Regions from separate parts of the Lawsonibacter asaccharolyticus genome, predicted to be linked through region 2. Evidence: predicted binding sites of a transcription regulator. Region 2 holds the regulator's gene; the other holds the start of a gene.

Region 1 (16,102 bases), 310 kb from region 2:
GTGATGCGGGAGCCGGGCTCCACCTGGTCGGCAATGATCTTCTTGCTGATAAGGGTCTCCACCGTATGCTGGAGATAGCGGCGCAGGGGCCGGGCGCCGTAGATGGGGTCGTAGGCGCTGGCAATGATCTCCTCCTTGGCCGCGGGGGTGAGGACCACGGTGAGCTGTTTGTCCTCCAGCCGGCGGTTCAGGTCGGCGGCCATCAGATCGATGATATGGGTCACGTTGTCCTTTGTCAGGGGCTTGTAAAACACGATCTCATCCAGCCGGTTGAGAAACTCCGGGCGGAAGGACCGCTTGAGCAGATCGCTGACCTGCTCCCGGGCCTCCTGGCTGATCTCCCCCCGGCTGTCGATGCCGTCCAGCAGGAACTGGCTGCCCAGGTTGGAGGTAAGAATGATGATAGTGTTCTTGAAATCCACGGTGCGGCCTTGACTATCTGTAATACGACCGTCGTCCAATACTTGAAGTAATATATTGAATACGTCCGGGTGGGCCTTTTCCACCTCATCAAAGAGGATAACGGAGTAGGGTTTCCGCCGCACCGCTTCAGTGAGCTGGCCGCCTTCCTCATAGCCCACATATCCGGGAGGAGCCCCGATGAGCCGGGACACGGAGAATTTCTCCATATACTCGCTCATGTCGATGCGAACCAGGTTCTTCTCGCTGTCGAACAGGGCCTCAGCCAAGGTCTTGGCCAGTTCGGTCTTACCAACGCCGGTGGGGCCCAGGAACAGGAAGGAGCCAATGGGCTTGTTGGGGTCAGCGATGCCGGCCCGGCTGCGGAGGATGGCCTCGGACACCAGGCGTACCGCCTCGTCCTGGCCCACCACCCGCTGGTGGAGGATGTCCTCCAGGTGAAGCAGCTTCTCACGCTCCCCCTCCATGAGCCGGGAGACGGGGATTCCGGTCCACCGCTCGATGATGCGGGCGATCTCCTCCTCGGTGACCTTGTCCCGCAGCAGGGAACGCTGCCGCCCCTCATTGGCGATCTGCTCCTCCGCCTCCAGGGCCTTTTTCAGCTCGGGGATGCGGCCGTACTGGAGCTGGGCGGCCCGCTCCAGGTCGTACTCCCGCTGGGCCTTCTCCAGCTGGGCGTTGGCCTCCTCCAGCTCCTCCCTGAGCTTCTGGACCTTGCCAATGGCGTTCTTCTCGTTCTCCCACTGGGCTTTCTTGGCGTTGAACTCATCCCGCATGTCGGAGAGCTCCTTCTGGATCTCCGACAGATGCTCCTGGGACAGCTTATCTGTCTCTTTTTTCAGAGCGGCCTCCTCGATCTCGTGCTGGATGATCTTCCGCTGGATGACGTCCAGCTCGGTGGGCATGGAGTCGATCTCGGTGCGGATCATGGCGCAGGCCTCATCCACCAGATCGATAGCCTTGTCGGGGAGGAAGCGGTCAGTGATATAGCGGTTGGAGAGAGTGGCGGCGGCGATGATGGCCCCGTCGGTGATCTTGACGCCGTGATAGACCTCGTACCGCTCCTTCAGGCCGCGGAGGATGGCGATGGCATCCTCCACCGTGGGCTCATTCACCATGACAGGCTGGAAGCGGCGCTCCAGAGCGGCGTCCTTTTCAATATACTGCCGGTACTCGTTGAGGGTCGTGGCGCCGATACAGTGCAGCTCTCCCCGAGCCAGCATGGGCTTGAGGAGATTGCCCGCATCCATGGAGCCCTCCGTCTTGCCCGCCCCTACGATGGTGTGCAGCTCGTCGATAAAGAGGATGATACGCCCCTCGGACTTCTTCACCTCGTTGAGGACGGCCTTCAGCCGCTCCTCAAACTCGCCCCGGTACTTGGCCCCGGCGATGAGGCTGCCCATATCCAGGGAGAAGATGGTCTTGTCCTTCAAACTGTTGGGCACGTCTCCCTTCACGATCCGCTGGGCCAGTCCCTCGGCAATGGCGGTCTTACCCACGCCGGGCTCCCCGATAAGGACGGGATTGTTTTTGCTCTTGCGGGAGAGGATGCGGATGACATTGCGGATCTCGTCGTCCCGGCCGATGACCGGGTCCAGCTTGTTCTGGCGGGCCCGTTCCACCAAGTCGGTGCCGTACTTCTTCAGGGCGTCATAGGTCTCCTCAGGGTTGTCACTGGTGACCCGCTGGTTGCCCCGGACAGAGGTCAGGGCCTGCATCACTTTTTCCCGGGTGACGTTGTAGGTGCGGAACAGCTCCTTCAGGGCGCTGTTGGCACTGTCCAGCAGGCCCAGCAGGATGTGCTCCACAGAGATATACTCATCCTTCATGGACGCCGCGGCGGACTCGGCGGATTTCAGGGCACGGTCCACGTCCTGAGCCACATAGACCTTGTCCGCCTCCCGGCCTCCACCGGAGACCCGGGGCAGCTTCTCCACCTCGTGCTGGACGGCGGCCTGGAAGCTGGGGAGGGTCAGGCCCATATTGGTGAGCAGCTGGGGGATCAGCCCCTCGCCGTCCTGGACCAGCGCCATGAGCAGATGGGCCTGCTCGATCTGCTGGTGCCCGTACTCCAGGGCGATGTCTTGGGCGCCCTGAATGGCGGCCAACGATTTCTGGGTAAATTGATTCATATTCATAAAAGGAACACCTCCTAGATCCGATCTATATTGATTCTTAAACTTTAGCACTCGATAAACTTAACTGCTAAAATTAGTATAGAGCCATTGGACAAGATTTGCAAGTCTTTTTTCAAGTTTCCATACTTTTGTGTGCTGCGTCCTGCAGGGGCACACAAACTGAAAATTGAGTTTTGGAAGAAACGCGATTTGGAAAAGAGTCAGGCGGAGCCGGTACGCCGGCTCCGCCTGACCGCGGCTGGGGAGACCTCACTGGATCTGGATCTTGTGGCACTGGGGAAGGACCTCCTGCCGCTTGGGCAGAATGAGCTCCAGCACCCCGTCCTGATAGGAGGCCCGGATGGCGTCCTCCTGGATGCCGTCCAGGGTGAAGGACCGGGAGAAGCTGCCGGTGCGGCGCTCCCGGCAGATGTAGTTGTCGGCGGCGGTGCGGTCATCGGCCTGGTGCTTGGCGGAGATGGTGAGCACGCCGTCCTTTACATCCAGATCGATGTCCTCCTTGCGGAAGCCGGGCAGGTCGGCCTGGAGCAGGTAGTGGGCGCCCTCGTCCCGGATATCAGTGCTGAAGACCGGCGTGCGGCGGCCGCTCTCGCCGAACATGCTGCGCTCCAACTCGTCAAACAGATCCATCATGCTGCTGTTGCTGCGGCGGGTGTAGGGGATCATATACATAAGTCAAAACTCCTTTCGGTCCCGGGCGGAGCATCCTCCGGCCCGGGCCTCTCTGAACTTTGGCTTTATTATAGTGAGGGATTATGAATTTTTTGTTACACAGATGTGTCACAAGTGTAAATATTAGCACTCAATAAATAAGAGTGCTAATATTTTGCAGAAAGGCTCCCCTTGTATTGGCGAAAAACGGGTGGTATAATTGTCATACAATTAAAATAAGGAGGGCACCCCATGAAGATATTAGTTTTTGGCCCCAGAGACCGCTATGACGTGTACCGGCCCCCATTTGCGGATGAGATGCCGGTGGAGCTGGTGTTCCGCCGCCCGGACCAGACCTATGTCCAGGCGGCCCAGGAAAATGCGGACGCGAGGATCATTTTTGTGGATGCCATCACGGATGTGGGTCCCGATGTGATGGACCAGCTTCCAGAGCTGAAGATGATCCACTCTGAGGGTGTAGGGTACAACTGCATCGACTGCCAGGCCGCCCGGGAGCGGGGGATCTATGTGTGCAACAATAAGGGGTGCAACGCGGAATCGGTGGCGGAGCACACCATCATGCTGATGCTGATGGCTCTGCGCTTCGGCATCCCTGGACACAACGCGGTCATCCAGGGGCAACAGATCCAGATGAAGCAGAAGGCCATCGCCGCCCACGCCCCCGGCCTGTTCCAGTGTGCGGTGGGGTTGGTGGGCTTTGGAGACACCGCCCAGGCCACCGCCCGGCGGCTGGCCAGCTTCGGCTGCAAGCTATACTATTACACCCGCCACCGCCGTCCGCCTCAGGTGGAGGAGGACTTTGGGGTGACCTATCTGCCTCTGGAGGAGCTGACCGCCCAGTGCGACATCATCTCGCTCCACTGCGCGGTCACCGACGAGACCCGGGAGATGGTGGATGGGGCCTTCCTGGCCCGGATGAAGCCCAACTCCATCTTGGTCAACTGCGGCCGGGGCGACCTGGTGGACAACCAGGCCCTGCGGAAGGCACTCATAGACGGGACCATCCGGGGCGCGGCGCTGGATACTATTTTCCCGGAGCCCACCCCCGGCGACCACCCTCTGGTGGACCTGCCGCCGGAGGTCAGAGATCGGGTGGTTTACAGCTCCCACCTGGGGGGCAGCTCCGGGGGGGCTTTTGCCAAGGCGCATCTGACCATGTGGACCAACGCCCGGCATATTTTGAACGGAGAGCGGCCCACCAACGTGGTCAACGGGCTGTAAGAGGGGGGGCGGCATTATGATCCGGGCTCTCCGTCCGGAGGATCTGGACCAGGTGATGCAGATCTGGCTGGACGCCAACCTGGAAGCCCACTGCTTTCTTCCTGAGAGCTATTGGTGCGACCATATGGAGGAGGTGCGGGCGGCGCTGCCCGCCGCCCAGGTGTTCGTCTATCAGGACTGGGAGGGGCTCCAGGGCTTTGCGGGACTGACCGGCGACTATCTGGCGGGGCTCTTCGTCCGGCGTGCCGCCCGGTCCAGGGGAATCGGGCGGGCGCTGCTGGAGCGGGCCAAGGAGGGGCGGGAGAGCCTGACACTCCACGTGTACCGGGAGAACAGCCCGGCGGTCCGCTTTTACCAGCGGGAGGGCTTTGCCATCCGGGCCGCGGAGCGGGAGGAGAACACCGGCCGGGAAGAGTACCATATGGAGTGGCACAGGGGAGGACAGCACCTTCCACCGCGGCGCGGGGAGCCTTGATCCGCTAAGACCCCGCTGCCCCGGGAGCAGGTACGTAGCTCCGCTTGACACCGGGCGTCCGGGGATGGTAAGATGGGGAAAAGCTGGCATGGGACGGGAGGAGAGCTTATGGCAGAGGAGCTGTTTGGCGGACAGGATGTGGGGGCCACGCCCTCTTATAAAGAACAGGCATACCGCCTGATCAAGGAGGCGATCCTCTTCAACCGGTTTCGGGTAGGGGCCATCTACTCCCAGGACGACATCTGCAAGGAGCTGGGCATCAGCCGAACCCCGGTGCGGGAGGCTCTGCTGGAGCTCCAGAAGGACGGCTATGTCTCCTTCTCCCGGGGCAAGGGGGTGCAGGTGGTGCCGGTGTCTGACCGGGACGCCCGGGACATCCTGGAGACCCGGATGTATATCGAGTGCATCAACGCGAAGCTGGCGGCGAACCGTGCTGCCCAGCGGGACCTTCAGGCCATGCGGGAGAGCCTGGACCGCCTCCGGGACCAGCTCTCCACCAGGGATGGGCAGCACCTGTACCGCCTGGACCACATCTTCCACCGGGCAGTGGCGGCGGCCACTCAGAACCGCCTGCTCTACCGGGAGTGCGAGCTGCTCCTGGACCACTATCTCCGGTTTGAGGTCAAGTCGGTGTATAACAACTCCATCGACGCCAAGATCGTCTTTGATGAGCATGTGGCCATCTGCGATGCCATCGCGGAAGGGAGCGCCGAGCGGGCAGAGCAGGCCATGGCCCGACACCTGACCAACTCCTACCGCCGCACCGTCAGCCGTTTCTGGGCGGAATAGTGGAAGAAAACATGGACGGCCGTGTCCCAGGAGGATGCGGCCGTTTGACTTGTCTGAATATGTAAATATATCCCATATAAAATGTTTTCAACCAGAGCTCGAAAAAGTTCTTGACATTGCCCCTAAAATATCTTATGATAAGGCCATAAAACAAGTGTATTGGAGAGCGAACAGAATAGCGGTTCTGCGCGCTCTCCTTTTTTAGAACTCAAGTAATATATTACATATTTAATAAAACAGGAAAAATGTAATATGTTGCAAGGGGAGGGCACAGGCAGGTTTGAGCAGCTGCGGTGGGCGGTATCTGTTCCGCATCCGGAGGCGGGGCGGCGCCGGCATCCGCTGCAAATAAACAAAAGGGAGAGAGAACCGTATGTTAATCGCAACATGGATCGTGACCTTTGTCATTATCGTGGGGATCGGTGTCTGGTCCGGCACCAAGATCAAAAGTGCCAACCAGTGGTCGGGCGGTGACAAGACCATGGGCCCCCTGACTCTGGGCTGTGTCTTTGCTGCCTGGCAGATTGGCGGCATGGCCGTGGTAGGGGCGGCTCAGAACGGCTACACCCTGGGCATCTCCGGGGCCTGGTACTCCATCGCCGGCTCCTTCTACTTCATCGCGCTGGCCCTGTTCGCCAAGCTGATCCGCAACAACATGCCCGGCGACTCGGTGCCCATCTATCTGCAAAAGCGCTTCGACACCAAGACCAGCCGCCTGTACTCCTACGCCTGGATCGTCTACGGCTTCCTGTACATCCCCTATCAGCTCAAGACCGTGGCTTCCATCATCCAGATCGCCATCCCCGGTCTGAACATCACGCTGGCCATGCTCATCGGCCTGACCATCGCCGTGATCTACACCAGCTTCTCCGGCATGCGGGGCATGTCCGCTGTGGGGCGCATCGTATGCTTCGGCATCTACATCCTGCTCATTGCCTTCGTGCTCATGACGCTGCCCAAGTTCGGCGGCTTCACCGTGATGCTCTCTGAACTTCCCGCAGAGTACTCCTCCATGGGCAATATGCCCACCCAGCGCATCATCGCCTGGATCCTGGGCGGCTGCCTGTCCACCGCAGTGATGCAGTCCGTGCTCCAGCCCCTGCTGGCCGCAAAGAGCGCTTCCGCCGCCCGCACCGGCTCTATCCTGGGCTATGTGCTGGCTGCCCCCATCTGCCTGCTCACCGCCACCTGCGGCATCTTTGCCAAGGCGTCCGGTGCGGACCTGGGCGACGGTGCCACCGCATTTGCCTACTCCATCAAGACCTTCAGCAATCCGGCTTTCGCTGGGATCATTTTTGCCTTTGCCACCATGATCATCGCGGCTACCATGGCCACCATGATGCTGGCCACAGGCACCATCATTACCAATGTCTATAAAAACGACATCAATCCCAACGTGGACGACGCCAAGCTGCTGAAGCTGTCCAAGATCATCACCTTCGTCTTTGCCTACCTGACTCTGATCCCTGCGGTCATCATGCCCAGCGCCGCCCTCACCAACCTGTTCCTCACCCTGCAGCACGTGGCCGCCGCCCCGGTGAGCTTCGCCATCCTGGTGGGCCTGACCTGGAAGCGCTGCACCCGGCAGGGGGCCTTCTGGGCCATGGCCAGCGGCATGGTGGTAGGTGTGGCCTGGATGCTGCTGGGCCTGACCGACACACTGGAGGCGGTCTACCCCACAGTGCTGGTCAGCTATACAGTGGGTGTTGTGGTATCTCTGGCGACCAGTAAAAAGATGCATGGTTTGGCGAAGGAATAATAGAATCCGAACAAGACTCGATGAAAACACTGTCCGGCGCGGCCGGGAAGGGAAGCGGATCAAGTATGAGTGAAGCAAAGAAGCAGCAGTACATGTGGCCCTCGCGGTGGAGCAAGCCCTCCGCCCACGGGGACTGCGGAGCGGTCAGCTGCAACAATATCTATGCCACCCGGGCGGGGTTGGAGATGCTGCGGGCCGGAGGGAACGCCTTTGACGCCGCCGTGGCGGTCTCTCTGACCCTCTCTGTGGTGGAGCCCCACCACTCCGGCATCGGGGGCGGCTGTTTCAGCCTGCTGTACTCCCAGCGGGATCAGAAGGTCTTGGCGCTGGACGCCCGGGGCGTGGCTCCCGCCAAGGCGGGGGAGGACCTGTTCCTCAAGGATGGAGAGGTCCAGGACGAGTGGAAGGACCTGGGGGGCCAGTCGGTAGCCATTCCGGGGCTGCTGAGAGCCATGGAAACCATGCTGCGGGAGTACGGCACTATGACGCTGGCGCAGGCGGCGGCTCCCGCCATCCGCTGTGCCCGGGAGGGCTTCGGCACCAGTTATACCGGAGAGCTCACCATGGAGGACGACTCGGTCCGGCGGAAGCTGGATCTTTCACCCCAGTTCCGGCGGCTGTATCTGAAGCCGGACGGGAGCCGCTACCGCTTCGGTGAGAAGCAGGTGAACTCTGAGCTGGCCGGCCTGCTGGAGCTGGTGGCGGCGGAGGGGGCGGACGCCTTTTACACCGGGCCGGTGGCCCGGAAAATGGTGGAGCAGATCAACCAGCGGGGCGGGTGCTTTACCCTGGAGGACCTGAGCCGATATCAGCCCAAGTACCGTACCCCGGTGAAGACCACCTACCGGGGGCTGGAGGTGGCGGCCTTCGCGCCGCCCAGCGGCGGATGCGCCGTGGTGGAGATGCTGAACATTCTGGAGCACAGCGATCTGGCCGCCATGGGACACAACACCGCCGCCTCCATCCATGCCATCGCGGAGGCCATGAAGCTGGGCTTTGCGGACCGAAGCGTGGCTCTGGGCGATCCCGACTTCGTCCAGGTGGACGTGGAGCGGCTGACCAGCAAGGCCCATGCGGCGGAGCGGTATGCCCTCTCATCACCGGAGACGGCGGGGGAATACGCTCCGGCGGAGGGGATCGAGGCCAAGGAGTACCCAGGAAACACCTCTCACTTTGCAGTGATGGACCGCTTTGGGAACGCGGTCTCCCAGACCCAGACTGTACGGGACTGGTTCGGCTGCGGGATCGTGGTGGACGGCTGCGGCTTTGTGCTCAACAACGCCATGTCCGACTTCAGCGCCAAGCCGGGCGCACTCACCAGCCAGGGACTGACCTATGGAAGCGCCAACAGCATCCAGGGGGGGAAGACGCCTCTGTCCTCCATGGCCCCCAGCATGGTGTTCAAGGACGGACGGCCCTATCTGGCCATCGGCGCGGCGGGCGGTCCCCGGATTATCACCGGAACCCTCCAGGGGATCGTCAATGCGGTGGACTTTGGGATGCTGCCGGAGCAGCTGGTCCGCCAGCCCTACCTCAACTGCCTGACCCGGGAGCAGGGACTGGAGCTGGAGTTCGGGATCTCAGAGGACACCATCCGGCTTCTGGAACAGAAGGGGCACCGGCCGGTGCGGGTCCCGGTGGACCAGGCCATGAGCACCATGCTCAACAGCGTCATGTATGTGGACGGGGAGTACCACGCTGCCGGCACCCAGCGGGTGGACGGCTGCGGCGGAGCCCTTCTCTCTGACGGGCATATGGTGCTGGACGGGATCAGTCAGGAGGATTGAGCGGCCTGCCTGAAGCATCAAAAAGCGAAAAGAGAAAAATGGTCAGCAGAATTTCTGCTGACCATTTTTTGATATTGGGAACCAATAAAGAGAAGGGACGGTGCGTACCGGGGCCAGAACCTGGCACAGGGGACTCACTGTGCAGAGGGCTCTCCGATCTGGACATGGGGCAGGGCCAGACAGGGATTTTGCAGCGTAGTCCACACCTCGCGGTCCTCTACCACGCAGAGGGTGGTGGAAACGGTGGTGGCGGGGACGCCCTCGTGGGGATGACGGCAGATACAGTTCGGCTCGTTGGTGTGGTCTGACATGATGCGGTAGAGATCCTGGAACCGGAGGGAGCCGTAGCGCTCTTCTACCATCTGGGCAATGCGGTCATAGCGCTTGTGAGTGGAGGGGTAGTTCTCCTCTGGGGGATTGAAATGGCTGAGCTGGTCACTGACCACGTGGTTGGTGCGGAAGAGGACCCCCCTGCCCTCATCCTTTTCCACATAGATCTCGTCGGAGGTCATCTCGATGACATAGGCCTCTGTGGGGTCGGCGGCAATGACGTTCAGGCCGTTCATACGGGGGGCGGTGCGGCAGAACTCCACCGCTTGGGCGGCGGTCCTGCAGGAGGAGAGGAGGACCCGCACATTGAGGAAGATATCGGCCTCCTCCACCCGGTCGATGCGGGTGGGGTCCTTCTCTGTCCAGAAGCCGGTGGTGGTCACAGCCAGACCATGGCTGTTGATGCCTACAGCGGGATAGGTGAGGATACCGGCCCCACCCACCTCGATGATCTCCTGGCCGTCGGGGTAGATGTGGCGGACCAGAGCCTGCTCCATGGGCATGCCCATATCCCGGTTCTTGATGATGTAGGTGCAGCCGTCAGCGGCAGCCTGTCCCCGGACACAGAGCATGCTGCATTCCTGCGTGATGTGACGGAAGGACTCACAGAGGAAATAGGCGGGGATGTTCAGCAGCAGGATGTCGTCAAGGGGCAGACCGCTGCCTTGGGCGATGCCCTGGAGCTCCTCGTACATCTCAGGCCGCTGCTCCTGGAAGAAACGGAGGTTTTGGTTCACAAAGGCCTGATAGGCCTGGAGGTCCACCTTCTCCTGCTCCAGCTTCCGGTGGACGGAAGCCAGGTTGCGGCGGATGGCATCAGAGAGCTCCTGCCCCTGCTGGACGCCCTGCTCGAAGGGCGTGCCGCTCACTTGGCAATAGGCGTGCTGATATTGGGAATTCATACAGAAATACCTCCTTAAGACTGAGACTGTCCGCACAGCAGGCAGCTGCAGATATGTCCGTTCTGCGTGATGTCCCTGGCTTCCGGGACGGCAGAGGCACACTCTGCCATGGCGGCAAAGCATCTGGGGTGGAAGGGGCAGCCGCTGGGGACGGCGATGGGGCTGGGCAGGTCGCCCTGAAGGATGATGCGTTCCGGCTGCCGTGTGGGGTCTGGCAGGGGGACGGCGGAGAGGAGAGCCTGGGTATAGGGGTGGGTGGGGTGGGCAAAGAGCTCCTGCTTCTCCGCATATTCCACCACTTTGCCCAGGTACATGACCGCCACATGGGTGGAGATGTGCTGTACCACACGCAGATCATGGGAGACGAAGACCAGCGCGATGCCCAGCTTTTGCTGCAGGTGCATGAGCAGGTTGATGATCTGGGCCTGGATCGACACATCCAGGGCGGAGACGCACTCGTCACAGACGATCAGCTTGGGACTGACGGACAGGGCGCGGGCAATACAAAGCCGCTGGCGCTGGCCGCCGGAAAACTCATGGGGGAATTTCCGCATGCTGTCCTGGGACAGTCCCACCAGATCCAGCAGCTCCTCCGCGCGCTTCATGGCGGCCTCCCGGCTGCCCAGCTTGTGGATCAGAAAAGGCTCAGCGAGGATATCGGAGACCCGCTGGCGGGGATTGAGGGAGGCATAGGGATCTTGAAAGATGATCTGGATATCCCGGCGCATCCGGCGCAGGCTCTCCTTGTCGGCACTGGTCAGATCCTGACCCTGAAAAAGGACCGTGCCCTCGGTGGGCTCGATGAGCCGCATCATGGTGCGGGCCAGGGTAGATTTCCCGCAGCCGGACTCCCCGACGATGCCCAGGGTCTCCCCCTCCCGAATGACCAGGGAGACGTCGTCTACGGCTTTGACGTACTGGGCGGCCTTGGAGAAGACCCCTTTGCGTACCGGAAACCATTTTTTCAGGTGGTCGGCCTGGAGCAGGATCGGGCGTTCAGACATGATCGCTCCCCCCTTCCTCGTCCCACTGGGGCGTATATTTCCAGCACTGGACGGTGTGTTCCCCATCCAGGGTCAGGAGGGGAGGCTGTTTCTGGGTGCAGATCTTCCGGCAGCAGGCACAGCGGTTGTGAAAGGCACAGCCCTCCGGCATGTGATAGATACTGGGGACCGACCCTTCGATGGTGGCCAGGTCCCCCTGGCTGTCATCCATGTGCGGGATGGAGCGGAGCAGTCCCTCCGTATAGGGGTGAAGAGGGTGCTGGAAGATGGTGCGCACATCAGCTTTTTCCACGATGTGGCCGCAGTACATCACTGCCACAGTATCCACCATAGAGGCCACGACGCCCAGGTCGTGGGTGATAAGAATGATGGAGGTGCCCAGCTTTTCGTTTATGGACCGGAGCAGGTCCAGGATCTGGGCCTGGATAGTTACATCCAGGGCGGTGGTGGGCTCATCCGCGATGAGCAGCTCCGGGTCGCATAGAAGAGCGATGGCGATCATGACGCGCTGGCGCATGCCGCCGGACAGCTCAAAGGGATATTGCTTCAGTCGGGTCTCCGGGCTGGGGATGCCCACGGTGCGCAGCATCTCGATAGACATCTCGTTGGCCTGGGCTTGGGAGACCTTCTTGTGGAGGCGGACCACCTCTCCAAGCTGGTCTCCAATGGGAAACAGGGGGTCCAGGCTGACCATGGGCTCCTGAAAGATCATGGAGATCTGGTTGCCCCGGACCCTGCACATCTGGCGCTCGGTCTTGGTGAGCAGCTCTTCCCCGTTGAGGCGGATGCTCCCGGTGATCTGAGCGGGCGGGGTGGGCAGCAGGCGTATGATGCTCTTGGAAGTGACACTTTTGCCCGAGCCGGACTCCCCCACCAGACCCAGTTTCTCCCCTTTTTTCAAGGAGAAGCTGACGTGGTTCACCGCAGCGGCGGAGCCGTATTTGGTCTTGAATCTGACGCTGAGATCTTGTACGCAAAGCATAGGTTCATTCTGCATAACTGAGCTCCCCCCTTATACATCCAGTTTGGGATCCAGGTAATCCCGCAGCCAGTCGCCCAGCAGATTGACGCCCAGCACGGTCAGCGTGATGCACAGACCGGGGAAGATACACTGCCAGGGGTCGGTGAGAATGTTGTCACGGGCTTCGCTGAGCATCCGCCCCCAGGTGGGGATGGTGATAGGGACACCGTAGCCCAGGAAGCTGAGGGAGGCCTCGATCAGTACGATCTTGGCCATCTCCAGGGTGGCGATAACGATGACAGGGCTGATGATATTGGGCAGGATATGTTTGAAAATGATGCGGGCATCGGTGCCGCCGGCAGCGCGTATGGCCTCAATATACTCCATCTCCTTGATGCCCAGGATCTCGCCGCGGACCAGGCGGGCGTATCGCACCCAGCTGGTGATGCCGGCGATCAAAATGACATTGCCCAGGCTGGAGCCCAGCACTGCCGCGATAAACAGGGCCAGCAGCGTGAAGGGGAAGCAGAGCTGGATGTCCACCAGGCGCATGATGACCGCGTCCACCCATTTGCCGTAGTAGCCGGCCAGGCTGCCCAGGACCACGCCCACGATGCCGCCTACTACGGTGCCGGCCAGAGCTACGATCAGGGTGACGCGGGCGCCGTACAGCAGACGGGAGAGAATGTCGCGGCCCAGCTGGTCAGTGCCCAGCAGATGGCCGGCCACAGGGTCAGCGCCCCAGATGGGGTCCTTCAGCTTGATCATGACGTCCTGAGCCAGCGGGTCATAAGGCGCCAGGAGCGGGGCAAAGATGGCACAGATGATGATGAGAAGCACCAGGATCAGCCCAAACATGCCGGTCTTGCTGTTCTTCAGGCTGGACCAGGCGCTTTTAAATCCTTTTTTCACTGATCCTACCTCCTCATTGCAGCCGGACGCGGGGATTGATCACGCAATACAGCACGTCCACGATGAAGTTGATCACCACGAAGATCACCGCCATCAGAAAGACGATGCACTCCACCACCGCAAAGTCGCTGGTGGTGATGCTCTGGATGACCAGACGTCCCACGCCCGGCCAGGCGAAGACCTGCTCGGTGATGACCGAGCCGCCCAGCAGAGAGGCGAACTGCATGCCCAGGATGGTGATGATGGAGCTCATCGCGTTTTTCAGGGCATGCTTGCCGATGATCTTGCTTTTGGGAAGACCCTTGGCCTTTGCCACATCGATATACTCCTTGCCCAGCACCTCGATGAGGTTGCTGCGCAGGAGCCGGCAGATGGTGGCCGCTGAAAAGACCCCCAGCGTGAAGGCGGGCAGGATCAGGGAACGCAGGCCATCCTCTGCGCCGCCAGTGGGCATCCAGCCCAGCTTCACAGCAAAGAGCATGATGAGCATGATGCCCAGCCAGAAGGCGGGCATGCATTGGCCCAGCAGGGCCAGCACCCGGATTACGGCATCGGAGACGCTGTTGCGCTTCACAGCCGCCACAATGCCTGCCGGGATGCCCAGTACCACGGAGATGAGCAGGGCCGCACAGGCCAGCGTCAGGGTGGCAGGCGCCCGCTCCAGCACCACGGACATGGCCGGTTCATTGTAGTAGTAGGAGGTGCCGAAATCCCCCACCAGCGCCCCCTTCAGAAAGCGGACATATTGGACGGGCAGGGGGTCATTGAAGCCCATCTCTTCACTGAGGATCTCCATTTCCTCTTTGGAGGTGGTGGGGGAGACCATCAGCTCCACCGGGTTCCCGGTGAGGTGCAGGATAAAAAATACGACTACGGTAATGCCCAAGATCGCGATGATGGACTGCCCGAGCCGCTTGAGTAAGTATTTCCCCATGCTTTTCAACCTTTCATAGCGAGCCAGGATAGTGAGAAACGGCGCACCCGTTCCAGATCACGGGTGCGCCGCCTGTTTCTCTGCCATTGAAATACCGCACCAGCTGCGGATATTCAGTTAAGGGAGCAAATCGCTCAGCCGGCCACGGAGACGCCGTCCATGAGGACGACTTCGTCGGTGCGGGCAGTCCAATTCTGGACCTTCTTGGAGTTGTAGGCATACAGGGTGTCCTGCTGATACAGCCACAGGGCGGGGGCCTCGTCCACCATCATCTGCTGCATCTGGCTGTAAAGCGCCACGCGCTTCTCAGCGTCCATCTCAGAGGCGGCCTGGGAGGCCAGATCCATAAACTCGGGGGAGACCCAGGTGCAGTACCGGGCACCCTCAGTAAAGCCAATGGAGGCGATCAGGTTGATATCGCAGTAGGGGCCGCCCAGACCCTGGAGGAACAGGGGGGCCACGGTGCCCGCGCCGATCTCGTCCCGCTGCGTGGCGGAGTCCTCCTGCTTGATGGTGACGTTGATGCCGATCTGAGCCAGCTGGGAGGCGATGGCCTGGACCACGTCGGTGCTGTTGAGCAGGCCGGGAGAGACGGAGCACTCGATGTCAAAGCCGTCGGCATAGCCGGCGTCGGCCATCAGCTGCTTGGCCTTCTCCACATCGTAGGTGTAGCCCTGCACATTGGGATCATAGCCCTCGTACTCGGGGGTGGAGATGGAGGCGACCTTGACGGCGTAGCCGTCCAGCACGCCGGCGATCAGCGCGTCCCGGTCCACCGCATAGTTGATGGCCTGACGCACCCGCACATCGTCCAGGGGGGTGGGGCCGCCTACCAGGTTGAACTGCAGCCAGACCACACGGGTGGAGGGCTGGCCCACCACAGAGATGCCGTCAAGGCTCTCCAGATACTCGGCCTGGGTGGTGGGGATATTGCAGATGATGTCCACCTCGCCGGCCTGAAGAGCGGCTACCCGGTCGGCGGCCTCGGGGATGACCCGGAAGACCAGCTGATCGATCTGGGGCACCTCGCCATAGTAGTCGGGATTCTTCTCCAGCACCACCTTCTGGTCCTTCTCCCAGGAGACGAACTTGAAGGGGCCGGAGCCGATGGGGGCGGCGGCAAAGCCCTCGTCTCCCACTTCCTCCACATAGGCACTGGGGACGATCTTGATATAGTTCAAGCGCAGGGGGAGAGAGGGGAAAGCGTAGTCAGTGATGATGTTGAACTCGAAATCGCCCAGTACCTCCACCTGCATGAAGGAGAAATCGCCGGACAGAGCGTAGTGCTTCTCCGAGTCACGCAGGCTGTTGATGGTGTAGGCCACATCGTCAGCAGTCATCTGGGTGCCGTTGGTAAAGTACACGTCCTGCCGCAGAGTGAAGTGCCAGGTAGTGTCATCCACCTGCTCATAGCTCTCAGCAGCGTCGCACACGATCTGCCCCTGGGGGTCCGTCTTGACCAGGGTGCTGTAAAGGGAGGCCAGAATGCTGGCGGTGATGGTGGAGTTGCCGTTTCTGGGGTCCAGGCCGGTGATGTCGCTGGTGCTGGCCCACGTCACCGTCTTAACAGTTTCCCCGCTGCTTTGCGCGGGCTGGCTGGTGCTGTTGGAGCCGGTTTCAGTGCCGCAGCCGCTGAACAGCCCCATACAGAGCGCCAGTGCAAGGGCAAGAGAGAGTGCTTTTTTCATGTTGGCGTTCCTCCTTTTTTAGTGGGGTAAGCATATTCAGACCACCCTCGGTGCGAGGGGAGATCCCATAAGAGAAGATCAGCGCTTGTTCCGCTCGAAGTAAGGGTTCA
Region 2 (16,102 bases):
GGGATGGGGTCCCGTCAAAATAGGAGGTCACCTTCACCCCATCCGCCGGGATGTAGGTGTCGATCCGGTCCGGGGCCACCCAGCGCACCCCGGAGGCGGAGAAGATGGTCCCATAGAACTGGTCGGTCACAGTCGTCCTCTCATAGTCCGCCAGATCCACCGGCTCCATCCCCATGGCCTCCATCAGGGCGGTGTAGCCGTAATAGGCGCCCAGGCTGGTCCAGTGGTGGTCGGTGCGGTAGTAGAGCTCCTCCCCGCTGTGGGCGGAGAGGACGGAGAGCAGATCCACCGTGCGGGCCGCGGTCCGGCTGTAAAGGGTCTCAATGATGGCCGCCTCGTCGGCAGTGGGGGCCCCGTCAGGGAGCCGGTCGTGCCACACCTGGGCGGCGGAGGGGATCAGGCCGAAGTAAACCGGCACCCCGGCGTTGCTCACCAGCTGGTCCAGATACTCCAGATTCTGGTCCAGCTGCTCCCAGGTCTCCCCGTCAGGCTCCTCCACTCGGTTGATCAGGGTGTCCTGGGCCGCAAAATAGACCCCGTTGTTCTCCTGCTTGCCGCTGAGCCGCTCCCCCCACGCCTTTGCGGCTACCCAGAGGTCCCGGCCTGCGATGTGGTCGCTGACATACTTCTCTGCATTCTCCATGAATTTCCCATTTTTCACGGTCTCTATGCTCAGCTCCGGCGGCTTCTGGAGGAAGCGGTTCTCCATCTCAGAGAACTCCTCCTTGGGCAGCAGGGCGCTGATCACCAGGACGCCCCCGATGAACACCGTGAAGAGTACGGTGAGAAAAATGCTGTACGCTTTGGTCATGATATCTCCTCCTCAGAACCGGAAGTACAGGAAGGGGTTATAGGTCCCGTCCACCAGATAGGCAGTGCACAACAACAGCCCTGCCAGGATCAGTACCGCCCCCAGGATATGGGCCGTGCGGACATTCAGCCTGCGGTAGACCGCCGCCCCCAGCGGGGTGGCAGCCAGGGCAGAGATGCAGAGGACCGGCAGATAGTTGGCCGCGTAGTACTTGAAAGCCCCATCGATCAGGGGCACGCCTCCCAGACCGAACATCACCTTCAGGTACTCCCCCAGCTGTCCGAAGTCCTCGATGGCGAAGATGGTCCAGCTCACCAGCACAAAAAACAGGGTGTAGAGATGGCCTACCGCACCGGGGGCCCGCTTCAGCCACCGGAGCAGGACAAATTTCTCCACCAGCAGCAGTACCCAAAAGTACAATCCCCAGAGCACGAAGTTCCAGCTGGCCCCGTGCCAGATGCCGGTGGCCGCCCACACCAGGAACAGATTCAGGACCCACCGCCCCTTGGAGCAGCGGTTGCCCCCCAGAGGAATATACAGGTACTCCCGGAACCAGGTGGACAGAGAGATGTGCCACCGCCGCCAGAATTCGGTGATGCTCCTGGAGATATAGGGGTAGTTGAAGTTGCGCATGAACTCAAAGCCCAGCATCCGTCCCAAGCCTACCGCCATATCCGAATAGCCGGAGAAGTCAAAGTAGATCTGGATGGCAAAGGCCAGCACGCCCAGCCAGGCCCCGGCCACGGTCAGGTCCCCCGGCGCCATGGCCTTGTAGCTCTCCCACAGCATGCCCACGTTGTTGGCGATGAGCACCTTTTTTCCCAGGCCGATGACGAACATCTGGACGCCGGAGGCAAACTTCTCCACGGTGCAGGTCCGGCTGTCGATCTGATCTCCCAGATCCTTGTATTTGATGATAGGGCCGGCGATCAGCTGGGGGAACAGGGTAACGAAGGTGCCGAAGTTGACCAGCGACCGCTGAGCACGGGCGTCCCCCCGGTAGACATCGATGGTGTAGCTCATGGTCTGGAAGGTGTAAAAGGAGATGCCGATGGGCAGATGGACGTTCAGGACCGGCATGAAGTTCAGCCCCACCGCCTGAAAGGAGGCGGCCAAAAAGTCCCAGTATTTAAAAAAGCCCAGCAGCGCCAGGTTGAAAAACACCGACGACGCCACCGCCCAGCGGGCGCCTCGGTCGTTGCCCCGGGCCTTACATCGCTCCACCAGCATCCCATGGGTGTAGTCGATCAGGGTGGAAGCTACCATGATGACCACATAGATCCGCTCGCCCCAGGCATAAAAGAACAGGCTTACCGCCAGAAGGGCCAAATTCCGCCCCTTCAGCGGGACCGCATAGTAGAGCAGCAAGGTCAGTGACAGATAGACAAACAGAAACAGGGGGGTGGAAAATACCATAAGAGAGTCCTCCTCAAAGCGCAGGCGGGCGAAAGCTCGCCCGCCTGCGGAATGGGTGCTTCAGATTCAAAAGAGCGCGTTGAAGTCGTCTGCGATGGCATCGCACTGCTCATGGACCACCATCAAAATGTAGTTTCCGTTGGACACCACCCGGGAGCATTCGGTCCAGATACGGGTGGGCTCGGGATACCAGGCGCCGCCGTTGATCATGCCATCGATCCGGGCCTGGAGGATGGCCTTCACCCCATCCACGTCCTTGCTGTCCGTAACCTCGATCAGGGCCAGTTCCCCCATGTTCATGCTCATCTGGTTCACATAGACCAGCATCTGCTGGGAGGAGACGGCGCTCAGGCCGGGGTAGAAGATATCCATCAGCTCCTGGTCGGCCTGCTGCATGAAGGAGGGGAACTCATAGTCCCCGGACAGCTGGGTATAAAAAGCGGACAGGTCTGCCTGGTCCGCCGCGGGCGCCTGGGAGGAGCTGCCTCCATTCCCGCTCCCCTGGGAGGAGCTGTTCCCGCCGCCGGAAACGGGCTGATCCTCCGGCAGCTTGCAGCGGACGGTGCAGGAGGCACGCAGCTCCGTCCCCTCCACAGCGGCGGTGATGGTGGCTGTGCCCCGGGCCACTGCGGTGACGGTGCCGTCCTGGGACACGGCCGCCACCGTCTCATCGCTGGAGGTCCAGGTCACCTTGGGGGCATCCACCCCGGACACTGTGGCCTTCAGCTGATAGCTGCTCCCGGCCTTGAACAGGGAAAAGTCGGATTTATCCAGCGCCAGCGCCGCTACCGCCTCCGGCTCGTCCACCGGAGGCTGGGGGGCCTCCGGTGCGCTCTCCTCCGGTGTGCTCGTGTCCGGGGCGCTGGCATCCGGCAGGGAAATGTCGGGCTGGGAGGCGTCGGGGCTCCCCTGGCTGGAGGAGGTGCTGCCGCCAGGCTGGGAGGTGCTGCCGCTCTCCTTGGGGCCGCAGCCAGAGAGCAGGGAGAGGGAAAGGCCAAGGGCCAAAAACAGGGCAAAGGTGCGATGCTTCATCATTTCAGATCAAACTCCTTTTTAGGGGGATCGATCCGCCTGGGATCGTCTTACCCTACATTGGACGACGGTCCTGCCCAAAAAGTTCCCCCTGATCTGAAAAATTTTTGTTCCCCGCCTCAGCGGACCCAAGACACCAGGTTCCCGGTCTTCTCCCGGGGGCCGGGGAAGTCCACGGCGGGCCAGCCCAGGGCCAGTGCGGCCACCGGCATCTCCTCCGGCGTCACGCCGATCTCCGCCAGCTTCTCCTGGACCTCCCGGTCCTCCCGGGTGCGGTAGAGCTGGTTGATCCAGCAGGAGCCTACTCCTAAGGAGAAGGCGGCCAGCATCATGTTCTCCATGGCACAGGAGGCGTCCTGGACGCAGGTGGTACTCTCCTTCTGGTTGGTCACCAGAACCAGCACCGGGGCTCCATAGCGGAAGTCCTTGTCCCGGTAGTTCTCCATCTTGCGGCTGACCAGAGCGGTGAGGTCTGCCAAATAATTTGGATCCGTGATCACATAAAAATGGTTCAGCTGCTTGTTCATCCCGCTGGGCGCGAAACGGCCGGCCTCCAGGATCTGTTGGATCACCGCCTCCTGCAGCGGCTCGGGACGGTAGGCCCGGGTGCTGCGTCGGTCGTGCATCAGCTTCAACATCTCATTCATGGAACATGCTCCTTTTCTCCGTCATTCTGTCCCCGGCGTCTGTTTTTGGCCCTTTTTCGGGGGCAGCCCTCATTATATCAGCCTTTTTTCCAAATCTCCACCGGTATTTGGAAAATTTAAAAATTCCTCTTGACAAATGGGCTCCCTTGTCATAGTATAATATATGAACAAGCGCTCATATGTTTAATCGTTAGGAAGGAGACCGCTATGGAATTCGTCGATCACTGTGAGATCACCCAGGTGCACCAGGGCGCGGTGGACCAGGTCCGTCAGGTCCTGCCGCCGGATGAGGTGCTCAGCGACTTGGCCGACCTGTTCAAGATCTTCGGGGATTCCACCCGGATCAAGATCCTCTACGCCCTGCTCCGGTCCGAGCTGTGCGTGTGCGACATCGCTGATCTGCTGGGACTGACCCAGTCCGCCATCTCCCACCAGCTGCGGGTCCTGCGGAGCAGCAAGCTGGTCAAATTCCGCCGGGATGGCAAGACCCTCTATTATTCCCTGGCCGACGAGCACGTCTGCCGCATCATCAGCCAGGGGATGGAACACGTGGAAGAGTGAGCGGTGGCTTTCTTTCATTGCGGATCACGTTTGCCTATGCCCTGGCCGAAGAGGGGGACCGCCGGGCGGTGGCGGAGGAGACCGCCGTGCCAGCCTGCTGCGCCTTTCTGGAGGGGGCGGTGCCTCCCTCCAACCGTGTTCCGTCCCGTCCAGCTGTATCCCGGTGGACTCGGTGGTAATGAGACCATGACCCATCAAAAGTTTTGAGGAGTGTTGAAGATGAAAAAGACGTTCAAACTGGTAGACCTGGATTGTGCCAACTGCGCCGCCAAAATGGAGGCCGCCGTCCAGAAGATCGACGGCGTCACCGCTGCCTCCGTCAGCTTTATGGCCCAGAAGATGACCATCGAGGGGGATGACGCCCGCTTTGATGAGATCGTGAAGGAGGCAGTCAGGGTCTGCAAAAAAGTGGAGCCTGACTGCGAGATCCTGGTGAAATAAAACAGGACAGAGGGGAGCTTCCCCTCTGTCCCCGACTCTGGAGGGAACCGCCATGACAAAAAAGCAGAAAAAAATGCTCTCCCGCATCCTAATCAGCGCCGTCCTCTTTTTGCTCCTCTACACCGTCCCCGCCCAGGGGGTGGTCCTTCTCCTGCTCTACCTCATCCCCTATGCTGTTATCGGCTGGGATGTACTGTGGAGGGCGGTGAAGAACATCCGCAACGGCCAGGTCTTTGACGAAAACTTTCTCATGTCCATCGCCACCATCGGCGCTTTCGGCTGCGGGGAGTACCCCGAGGCCGTGGCCGTCATGCTCTTCTATCAGGTGGGCGAGCTCTTCCAGAGCGTGGCTGTGGGGCGCAGCCGGCAGTCCATCGCCGCCCTGATGGACATCCGTCCTGACTATGCCAATATGGAACGGGACGGCCAGCTGGTCCAGGTGGACCCGGATGAGGTGGCGGTGGGAGACACCATCGTCATCAAGGCCGGCGAGCGGGTCCCCCTGGATGGCATAGTCACCCAGGGAAACAGCGCGCTGGATACCGCCGCCCTCACCGGGGAATCCCTTCCCCGGGACGTAGCCGCCGGGGACGAGGTGATCAGCGGCTGTGTCAACCTGTCCGGCCTGCTCCATGTCCGGGTCACCAGGCCCTTTGGGGAATCCACCGTGGCCAAGATCCTGGACTTGGTGGAGAATTCCAGCGAAAAGAAGGCCAAGGCGGAACACTTTATCACTAAATTCGCCCGGTACTACACCCCCGCCGTGGTTTTTGCCGCCCTGGCCCTGGCCGTTATCCCCTCCCTGCTGCTTGAGGGAGGCTGGGGCGTGTGGGTCCCCAGAGCGCTGAACTTCCTGGTGGTGTCCTGTCCCTGCGCCTTGGTGATCTCCATCCCCCTCAGCTTCTTCGGCGGCATCGGCGGTGCCTCCAAGCATGGCATTCTGGTGAAGGGCAGCAACTACCTGGAGGCCCTGGCTCGGGCAGGCATCGTGGTCTTTGACAAGACCGGCACCCTCACCCGGGGCACCTTCGAGGTCACGGTGATCCACCCCCAGCAGCTCAGCGAACAGGAACTGTTGGAGCTGGCCGCCCTGGCGGAGCATTTCAGCACCCATCCCATCTCTCTGTCCATCCAGGCCGCCTGCCGGCCCGCCCCAGACCCGGCCCGGGTCACCGACGTCAAGGAGATCGCCGGCCGGGGCGTCCAGGCCGTGGTGGATGGCAGGACCGTGCTGGCCGGCAATCAGAAACTGATGGACCAGTTCCAGATCTCCTTTGAGGACCGTTGCCGCCACATGGGCACCATCATCCACGTGGCGGTGGATGGGGAATACGCCGGTCACATCGTCATCTCCGACCAACCCAAGCCGGAGGCCGCCCAGGCCCTTTCTGACCTGAAGGCCGCCGGAGTCCGCCGCACGGTCATGCTCACCGGCGACGCCCAGAGCGCCGCCGAGGGCGTGGCCCGGGAGCTGGGTCTGGATGAGTTCCACGCCGAGCTGCTGCCCGGAGACAAAGTGGACCAGGTGGAGCGCCTGCTGGCCCAGAAGCAGCCCAAGGAAAATCTTGTTTTTGTGGGGGACGGCATCAACGATGCCCCCGTCCTCTCCCGGGCGGACATCGGTGTGGCTATGGGAGCGCTGGGCTCTGATGCGGCCATCGAGGCGGCGGACATCGTGCTTATGGACGATGACCTCTCCAAGCTGGCCCAGGCGGTGCGCATCGCCCGCAAGACCCTGTCCATCGTCCGTCAGAACATCGTCTTCGCCCTGGCGGTGAAGGGGCTGGTGCTGGTCCTGTCCGCTCTGGGCTATGTGGGCATGTGGTGGGCCGTCTTCGCCGACGTGGGCGTCTCGGTCCTGGCCATCCTCAACGCCAGCCGGATGCTGCGGGCAAAATGACAAAGGTCCCTTTTAAGACTAAAAAACCAGGTGCCGCCCCCGGGGCGGCACCTGGTTTTCTCACGTCTGCGTCTCATCCTTGTACCGGTCGATGGGCACCAGCCCCCGGAAAAAATCGTCGTACTGGGCGTTCAGCACGGTCCTCAGGGCAATCAGGTCGCTGACGAACAGATTTCTCCGCCCGGTCTCGATCTGGGAATAGGCGGACTGGAGCATGGGCCTGCCAAGCTGTGCCATCCTGGCGCACACATCCTCCTGGGTCAGCCCCCGGGCCTCCCGCAGTTTCCGCAGGTTCCCGCCGATGCTGAGTTCCTGTATCAGCTTTGCCATAATCGCTCCTTTCAAATTATTGCTATTGCGATTTTCTCGATCACAGCAAATGCTATGGCGCAATGATCACTATCTGGCGATAATTATATTTTTGCCCAATAAAAGCCCCCTGTCCCGAGGGGGAACAGGGGGCCGCCGTCCACTTATTTGCCGCAGAAGTCCTTGGCGACCTCCACGATATGCTCCGCGCTCAGGCCGAACTGCTTGAGCAGGTCGGCGGCGGGGCCGGAGTGTCCGAACTCGTCGTTGACACCGATGCGGCGCACCAGGGTGGGGCACTTCTCGCTGAGCAGGGCGCACACCGCCTCACCCAGGCCGCCGATGACGGAGTGCTCCTCGCAGGTGATGATCTTTCCGCACTCCTGGGCCGCCTTCAGCACCAGCTCCTCGTCCAGAGGCTTGATGGTGGCCATGTTGATGATCCGGGCGCTGATCCCGGCTTCCTTCAGGGCCTTGCCCGCCTCCAGCGCCTCATAGGAGAGCAGGCCGGTAGCGATGATAGCCACGTCGGAGCCGTCCATGAGCACCTCGCCCTTGCCGATCTGGAAGGTGAAGCCATCCTCCTCGTGGAACACCGGCACGGCGGAGCGGCCGAAGCGCATGTATACGGGGCCCTCATGCTCATAGGCCGCCTTCACCATGGCCCGGGCCTCCACGTCGTCGGAGGGGGACATGACCACCATGCCGGGGATGGTGCGCATCAGGGCGAAGTCCTCACAGCACTGGTGGGAGGCCCCGTCCTCGCCCACGGAGATGCCGCCGTGGGTGGCACCGATCTTCACATTCAGGTGGGGGTAGCCGATGGAGTTGCGCACCTGCTCAAAGGCGCGGCCGGCGGCAAACATGGCGAAGCTGGAGGCAAAGGGGACCAGTCCCATGGCGGCGGCGCCGGCGGCAGCAGACATCATATCCGCCTCGGCGATGCCGCAGTTAAAGTGGCGGTCGGGGAACGCCTTCTTGAATACGGCGGTCTTGGTGGCGCCGGCCAGGTCGGCGTCGAACACGATCAGGTCGGGATGGGAGGCGCCCAGCTCAGCCAGCGCGCTGCCATAGCTGTCCCGGGTCGCGATCTTCTTCACATCTGCCATCTTACATCCCCTCCACTTCTGCCAGGCGGGCTTTCAGCTCGTCCATGGCGGTCTTGTACTCCTCGTCGTTGGGGGCCTTACCGTGCCAGCCTGCCACGTCCTCCATGAAGGAGACCCCCTTGCCCTTGATGGTGGTCATGATGATGGCGAAGGGGACGCCCTTAGTGGCTCTGGCCTCGTCAAAGGCGGACTCCATCTGCTCGAAGTCGTGGCCGTCGATCTCCCGGACCTGGAAGCCGAAAGCCCGCAGCTTCTCCGGGATGGGGTAGGGGCTCATCACGTCGGTGATCTTCCCGTCGATCTGCAGGTTGTTATTGTCGATGATGACGCACAGGTTGTCCAGCTTATACTGGTGGGCAAACATGAAGGCCTCCCAGGGCTGGCCCTCCTCGATCTCGCCGTCACCCAGCAGGGTGTAGATCCGGCAGTCCTTCCCCTGGTACTTGGCGGCCAGGGCCATGCCGGCGGCGGCGGACACGCCCTGGCCCAGGGAGCCGGTGGACATGTCCACGCCGGGGGTCTCGTTCATGTTGGGGTGTCCCTGGAGGCGGCTGCCGATGTGGCGCAGGGTCTTCAGCTCCTCCCAGGGGAAGAAGCCCTTCAGGGCCAGGGCGGCGTACAGGCCGGGGGCGGTGTGTCCCTTGGAAAGGACGAAGCGGTCCCGCTCCTCCCACTTGGGGTCGGCGGGGTCCACCTTCATCTCCCGGAAGTACAGATAGGTAAACAGGTCCGAGGCGGACAGGCTTCCGCCGGGATGGCCGGATTTGGCGCCATAGGTGGATTCGATGACGCCCATGCGCACCTTGCAGGCGTTGGCCATCAGTTGCTTTTTCTCACTGGCTGTCATGACGTTCTCCTTCTTCTTCGATTTCCGGTCGCAGGTCCTTCTCTCTCTTCCCGCGGCCGGAGCGTTTCTATGCGTATTATAAAACAGTCCTTCCAAAAGTGCAAGGGACCGTCCGCTTACTTTCCATGAAACGATGGGATGGACCCATGCATAAAAAAGAAAAGAGGCTCCCTGTTCCCAAAGGGGGAGACAGGGAGCCTCAGTTTGCCGAAAAAAGCCTCGCAGAGTTCGCGCCTGCGCGCGGCAGACTGCATCTTTCTCGAAAAAGCGGCTTTGCCGCTTTTTCGACCGTCTCATGCCATCGCCAGCCCGGAGTAAGGGGTGTCCATGGGGATGGTCACGTCCAGGCCTGGGATGGTGATGCTCTCCCCGGCGGCGTCACAGTAGTAGATGTCCAGGGAAGAGGGCTCCCCCTTCTCCGGGTCCACAAAGTTGTACTGGAGGGTATGCTGGATGCTGTCCAGGATGGTGGCCGCCAGCTCCCCCGCGTCATACACGTGGAACTCCTCCTTCTGGGGGTCCGGCGGACCGGTAAAGATGGAGCAGGTGTCGGCAAAAGACACCGTCATGCCGCCCGGACCGCTGGTGATCTCGTCCGCCAGATCCAGGTTCCAGCCGGTGAGCTCCGCCATACCGGCGATCATGGCCTCCGCGGGCACCAGGCCCTGCTCGTCCAGCTCCCCTTCATAGGTCATAGGGTATTCCTGAAATGTCCCATCCATGCCGATGTACAGGGTGTACTCTGTCCCCTGGGGCTGGGCCTGGCTCCCGCCGGCCGAGCCGTCCGCCTGTTGACTGGAACTGCCGGCGGAGGACTGGGAGCCTGCCGGCTCCTGGGCGGAGGTGCCGGGGTCCGGGCTCCCGGACGCGCTCCCTGTCGGCGTCTCGCCTCCGACGCAGGCGGCCAGACTAAACAGCAGGGCTCCGGCACAAAATACAGATACTAGCTTTTTCATCGTTTCCTCCTTTTCCACGATGGCCTTGGGTCTCTCACTCCGCTCTGGAGTGATTGGGGCTATCATAGCCACATCCGCCTCCGCCGTCAAGGAATTTTCCCCAACCTTCACACTTTGGTCACGGAATCTTTACCGCCCGGTCAAAAAAGCCCGCTCTCTGACCGGAGGAATATTTTATCAAATGGACGAATTTGGGAAAAGGGGCGAGGCAGTGCCATGCCTTCTCCCCTGGAGGGGAAGGACTGGGGCGCTTTTCTGTCAGGCCGGAGCAGGCGGGATTTCTTGACTTTCCGCAGAAGTGGGCATATTATGAAAAATACTTGATCGTCAGGGGGAAATCAGAACTATGTTTCACTATCTGGACAATGCCGCCACCACACAGACCCGGCCGGAGGCCGCTCAGGCGGCTGTGACCGCCATGACGGAGGAGTGGGGCAACCCATCCTCCCGGTACGCCTTCGGCCAGGAGGCGTCGGGACGGCTGAAGGAGCATCGGGCACAAGTGGCCGCCGGCCTGGGCTGCCGCCCGGAGGAAGTGTACTTCCTCTCCTGCGGCACTGAGGGGGACAACTGGGCCATTGCCGCCGCAGTGGAGAAGAACCGGCGGAAAGGAAAACACATCATCACCACCGCCATCGAACACGCCGCGGTGCTGGAGCCCATCCGGGAGCTGGAACGGCAGGGCTATGAGGTCACCTGGCTCCAGCCGGACCAGCAAGGGATCATCACGGCAGAGCAGGTGGAGGCGGCCCTGCGCCCGGACACCATCCTGGTGGCCATGATGCTGGTGAACAACGAGCTGGGCACCGTCCTCCCGGTGGCCGAGACCGCCCGCGCCATCCGTGCGGCCCGCTGCCCCGCCCTGCTCCACTGTGACGCGGTCCAGGGCTTTCTGAAGGTCCCCTTCACCCCGGAGGAGCTGGGGGTGGACACCCTGGCGGTGAGCGGGCACAAGGTCCACGCTCCCAAGGGCATCGGGGCCCTGTATATCCGCCGGGGGCTGAGGCTGCCGCCGCTGATCCGGGGGGGCGGACAGGAGGAGGGACTGCGCTCCGGCACGGAGCCCACGGCCCAGACCGCCGCCTTTGCCGCCGCGGTGGAGGCGGGGCGGGCCAGCCTGGAGCGGGACCTGGCCCACATGCGGGAACTGAAGGACTACGCCGCCCGCACCCTGCGGGAGCAGGTGCCGGGGCTGGAGCTGATCGGGGCGGGGACCGCCCCACACATCCTCCCTGTCACCCTGCCCGGCTACAAGAGCGAGGTGGTGCTCCGCTTCCTCAGCGACAGGGGGATCTATGTCTCCTCCGGCTCCGCCTGCCACAAGGGCAAGCCCAGCCATGTGTACGCGGCCCTGAAGCTGCCCAAACCCCAGCTGGACGGCATACTGCGGATCAGCTTCTCCTACGACACCGCCCGGGAGGACGTGGACGCCCTGGTCCAGGGGCTGAAGGAGGCTCAGGCCCAGCTGTTCACCAGTTTGTCCTGAGGGGAGCGTCAGACACAGAAGAAAACAAATAAAGAATAAAGGAGTGGAGCGGGATGACACCGGACCTGCGGATCACGGTCCTGATGGAAAATACGGCCCGGGAGGGGCTGGAGGCGGAGCACGGCCTGTCCTTCTTCCTGGAGTACCGGGGCAGGCGCTTTCTGCTGGATGCGGGCTCCTCCGGCCGGTTTGCGGACAATGCCCAAAAGCTGGGGGTGGACTTGGATGGGGTAGAACTGGCGGCTCTGTCCCACGGACACTACGACCATGCCGACGGCCTGCGGGCCTTTTTTGCCCTCAATGACAGGGCCCCGGTGTATATACGGCCCCAGGCGGGGGAGGCTTACTACTCCAAGTCGGGAGGCTCCCCCAGATTTGTGGGCATCCATCGGGAGATCTGGGAGGGCTTCCGGGACCGCTTCGTGCCGGTGGATGGGCTGTACCCCCTCTGCCCCGGGGCCTGGCTGGCGCCGGAGACCGTCCGGGGCGGGCCCTTTGCCAGCCGGGAGCCCAATCTGCTGCGCAAGGTGGGGGAGGACCGGTTCCTGCCCGACGACTTTTCCCACGAGCAGTCCATGGTGCTGGAGACCGGGCGGGGGCTGGTGGTGCTCAACTCCTGCTGCCATGGGGGTGTGGTAAACATCGTGAAGGGCGTGCTGGACCAGTTCCCGGGACAGCGGGTGTATGCCCTGCTGGGCGGCCTGCATATGCTCAGTCCTGGGGCCAATGCGCTCAACTGTCCCCCGGACTATGTCCGCCAGGTGGCCGCCGCGCTGCTGGAGCTGGGTGTGGAGCACCTGTGGACGGGGCACTGCACTGGTCCTGCCGCCTTTGCACTGCTGAAGGAGGAGCTGGGGGACCGGGTGGAGCCCCTCACCGGCGGAATGCGGCTGGGTATTTAAGGAGCGGGATATCGTCCATGTTTGGACGGACTCATTAGCAATTTCAGAAGCCCTCTGCAAAAAACAGATCGCAGAGGGCTTCTTCCGTTTGTTCAAAATAAATTCATAAAGTAACTATTGACAATTTGGAGGTCCGGTGGTACTCTATCGTTAGCACTCAGGGAATATGAGTGCTAAAATTAGAAAAACACCGAGGTGAGCGTGCAATGGAACTGACCGACCGGAAAAAGCGGGTCCTGCGGGCCATCGTGGAGACCTATATCAACACCGCCGAGCCGGTGGGCTCCAAGGCCATCGCCCAGCTGGCTGGATTGGATGTGTCCGCCGCCACCATTCGCAATGAGATGGCAGACCTGACCGAGATGGGGCTGCTGGAACAGCCTCACACCTCCGCCGGGCGGGTCCCCTCCGCCGCAGGTTACCGTTTGTATGTCAACGAGTTGATGGGGCAGCACCAGCTGACCCTTCAGGAGACGGAGCGGATCAACAGAGCGCTGAACCTGAAGATGGAGGAGCTGGACCGGGTCATCGACCAGGCCGGCAAGGTCCTCTCCCAGATCAGCGACTACCCGGTGTTCTCCATCGCGGCCGGCCCAGAGCGGGTGACAGTGAAGCGGTACGATCTGCTGATGGTGGAGAAGGGCGCTTTCATCGTGGTGGTGATGACCGACACCAGCGTGGTGAAAAACAAGATCATCCGGGTGCCGGGAGAGCTGTCCGAGACTCAGCTCCAGCTGCTCTCCGCCGTGCTCAACAGCTCCTTTGTGGGGCTGGAACTGGCTGAGATGCTGGAGGCACTGGAAAAGATGGAGGCCCACTCCGCCCCAGGTGCCTTTGAGATGATCTCCCTGGTGGTGGACTTTGCCATGGAGATCCTGGAGGAGCAGAGCCGCAAGACAGTACACACCGCCGGGATCACCCACCTGCTGGAGCACCCGGAGTATCACAGCCTGGACAAGGCTAAGCCGCTGATGACCTATCTTTCAGAGGAGTCGGAGGCATCCAAGCTGCCGGTCGCCCTGGACGGCGGCAGGAACATGAACATCCTTATCGGCCCGGAAAATGTGAACGAGGCCCTGAAGGACACCAGCGTGGTGATGGCCAGCTATGACATCGGCGACAACATGCGGGGCGTCATTGGTGTGGTGGGCCCCACCCGTATGGATTATGCAAAGGTGACCGCCCGCCTGTCCTACTTCGCCGACAGCCTGACCCGGATGTTCGGCAAGGGAGAGCTCCCCTCCGGAGAAGGAGACGGGGACGGGCAGGCGCAGGAATAGGAGGAAAGGATAGCCCATGAGTCAGAAAGAAAAGAACAAGACGCCCCCCGAGCTGGACGATCAGCTGGAGGAGGCGGCCGCGAAGGAAGCGGCTGAGGAGCCGGCCGAAGCGGAGGCCGGGGCCACCGACCCTCTGATGGATGAGCTGGAGGCGCTGAAGGACCAGGCGGCCCGGCAGGAGGAGAAATATCTCCGGCTGGCGGCGGAGTACGACAACTTCCGCAAGCGGACTGCCAAGGAGAAGGAGGCCATCTGGAACGACGCCAAGGCGGACGCCGCGCTGGCATTCCTCCCGGTGTACGACAATCTGGAACGGGCCCTGAAGCAGGAGACTGCAGACGAGGCGTATAAAAAGGGCGTGGAGATGACCATGAACCAGCTGAAGACTGTGCTGGAAAAGCTGGGCATCACCGAGATCGAGGCCCTGGGACAGCCCTTTGACCCCACCCTTCACAACGCGGTAATGCACATTGAAGATGAGAATTTTGGAGAAAATACCGTGGCCGAGGTGTTCCAGGCCGGCTTCAGGCTGGGAGACAAGGTGGTCCGCTTTGCCATGGTGAAGGTCGCCAACTGACGGAAAACAGAATGGAGGAGACAGCTCAGTGAGAGATCCCATGATCCGGAAAAAAGCCTGCCGGCAGTGCCTCTGCCTGGACCCGGCCGTCTACGCCCTGTTTCTGACGGCCAGCATGTGCTTCCTGTTCTCTTTTGTCTTTTATCTGCTCTCTTTCATCTTTTGACCTTGTAAATACAAATCTTTTCATATTGGAGGAACGAAATTATGTCCAAGATCATTGGTATCGACTTAGGTACGACAAACAGCTGTGTGGCTGTCATGGAGGGCGGCGAGGCCGTCGTCATCCCCAACGCGGAGGGCAACCGCACCACCCCCTCTGTAGTGGCATTTTCCAAGGACGGCGAGCGTATGGTGGGCCAGGTGGCCAAGCGCCAGGCCATCACCAACCCCGACCGCACCATCATCTCCATCAAGCGTGAGATGGGCTCTGACTACAAGGTGAGCATCGACGGCAAGAAGTACACCCCTCAGGAGATCAGCGCCATGATCCTTCAGAAGCTGAAGGCGGACGCCGAGGCCTATCTGGGTGAGACCGTCTCTGAGGCGGTCATCACCGTCCCCGCGTACTTTACCGACGCCCAGCGCCAGGCCACCAAGGATGCGGGCAAGATCGCCGGCCTGGATGTGAAGCGGATCATCAACGAGCCCACCGCCGCGGCCCTGGCCTACGGCGTGGACAAGGAGGAGTCCCAGAAGGTCATGGTCTACGACCTGGGCGGCGGCACCTTCGACGTATCCATCCTGGACATCGATGACGGCGTCATCGAGGTGCTGGCCACCGCCGGCAACAACCGCCTGGGCGGCGATGACTTCGACAAGTGTGTCATGGACTGGATGGCCGCCGAGTTCAAGAAGACCGAGGGCATCGACCTCACCGGCGACAAAGTGGCGATGCAGCGCCTGAAGGAGGCCGCCGAGAAGGCTAAGATCGAGCTTTCCGGCGTCACCTCCACCAGCATCAACCTGCCCTATATCACCGCCGACGCCACCGGCCCCAAGCATCTGGACCTGACCCTGAGCCGGGCCAAGTTCGACCAGCTCACTGCCCACCTGGTGGAGGCCACCGCCGGCCCTGTCCGTCAGGCCATGAACGACGCCGGCCTGTCTGGCAGTGACATCCACAAGGTGCTGATGGTGGGCGGCTCCAGCCGTATCCCCGCCGTGCAGGAGATGGTGAAGAAGCTCACCGGCAAGGAGGGCTTCAAGGGCATCAATCCCGACGAGTGCGTGGCCATGGGCGCGGCCCTTCAGGGCGGTGTGTTCACCGGCGACGTAAAGGACCTGCTGCTGCTGGACGTCACCCCCCTGTCCCTTGGCATTGAGACCATGGGCGGCGTGATGACCAAGCTGATTGAGCGCAACACCACCATCCCGGTCAAGAAGAGCCAGATCTTCACCACCGCCGCCGACAACCAGACCTCCGTGGAGGTCCACGTGCTCCAGGGCGAGCGTGAGATGGCCCAGTACAACAAGACCCTGGGCCGCTTCCACCTGGACGGCATCGCCCCCGCCCGCCGGGGCGTGCCGCAGATCGAGGTCACCTTCGACATCGACGCCAACGGTATCGTGAACGTGTCCGCCAAGGATCTGGGAACCGGCAAGGAGCAGCACATCACCATCACATCCTCCACCAACATGTCCAAGGACGACATCGACAAGGCCGTGCGGGAGGCGGAGCAGTTCGCCGCCGAGGACAAGAAACAGCGGGAGGCGGCCGACATCCGCAACCAGGCGGACCAGATGGTGTTCCAGACGGAAAAGACCCTGGAGGACATGGGCGACAAGATCCCCGCGTCCGACAGGAACAGCGTGGAGAGCGCACTGA

The links. Region 2 encodes HrcA, which represses chaperone genes, less so after heat shock. Its sites were predicted from a motif close to TGTTAGCACTCNNNNNNNNNGAGTGCTAACA; they were not measured.
Region 1: the regulator HrcA is predicted to act here: its motif matches at 2,601-2,631, upstream of clpB (ATP-dependent chaperone ClpB).

What each region holds. Positions count from the first base shown of each region.
Region 1 covers NZ_CP091870.1:2,477,230-2,493,331, reverse strand. The annotation lists gene clpB (ATP-dependent chaperone ClpB) at 1-2,558, opposite strand, end outside; gene L9O85_RS11955 (Hsp20/alpha crystallin family protein) at 2,808-3,230, opposite strand; gene L9O85_RS11950 (2-hydroxyacid dehydrogenase) at 3,462-4,451, shown strand; gene L9O85_RS11945 (GNAT family N-acetyltransferase) at 4,468-4,926, shown strand; gene L9O85_RS11940 (GntR family transcriptional regulator) at 5,035-5,715, shown strand; gene L9O85_RS11935 (sodium:solute symporter family protein) at 6,089-7,474, shown strand; gene ggt (gamma-glutamyltransferase) at 7,540-9,261, shown strand; gene L9O85_RS11925 (C45 family autoproteolytic acyltransferase/hydolase) at 9,396-10,493, opposite strand; gene L9O85_RS11920 (ABC transporter ATP-binding protein) at 10,508-11,497, opposite strand; gene L9O85_RS11915 (ABC transporter ATP-binding protein) at 11,490-12,494, opposite strand; gene L9O85_RS11910 (ABC transporter permease) at 12,510-13,370, opposite strand; gene L9O85_RS11905 (ABC transporter permease) at 13,384-14,304, opposite strand; gene L9O85_RS11900 (ABC transporter substrate-binding protein) at 14,439-15,992, opposite strand; gene L9O85_RS11895 (MurR/RpiR family transcriptional regulator) at 16,071-16,102, opposite strand, start outside.
Region 2 covers NZ_CP091870.1:2,789,851-2,805,952, forward strand. The annotation lists gene L9O85_RS13415 (DHHW family protein) at 1-811, opposite strand, end outside; gene L9O85_RS13420 (MBOAT family O-acyltransferase) at 824-2,227, opposite strand; gene L9O85_RS13425 (Ig-like domain-containing protein) at 2,294-3,262, opposite strand; gene L9O85_RS13430 (nitroreductase family protein) at 3,379-3,906, opposite strand; gene L9O85_RS13435 (ArsR/SmtB family transcription factor) at 4,114-4,467, shown strand; gene L9O85_RS13440 (hypothetical protein) at 4,485-4,646, shown strand; gene L9O85_RS13445 (heavy-metal-associated domain-containing protein) at 4,687-4,908, shown strand; gene L9O85_RS13450 (heavy metal translocating P-type ATPase) at 4,961-6,808, shown strand; gene L9O85_RS13455 (helix-turn-helix domain-containing protein) at 6,869-7,138, opposite strand; gene L9O85_RS13460 (transketolase family protein) at 7,282-8,226, opposite strand; gene L9O85_RS13465 (transketolase) at 8,228-9,073, opposite strand; gene L9O85_RS13470 (hypothetical protein) at 9,367-10,029, opposite strand; gene L9O85_RS13475 (cysteine desulfurase family protein) at 10,376-11,515, shown strand; gene L9O85_RS13480 (MBL fold metallo-hydrolase) at 11,569-12,417, shown strand; gene hrcA (heat-inducible transcriptional repressor HrcA) at 12,624-13,697, shown strand; gene grpE (nucleotide exchange factor GrpE) at 13,714-14,274, shown strand; gene L9O85_RS13495 (hypothetical protein) at 14,303-14,440, shown strand; gene dnaK (molecular chaperone DnaK) at 14,482-16,102, shown strand, end outside.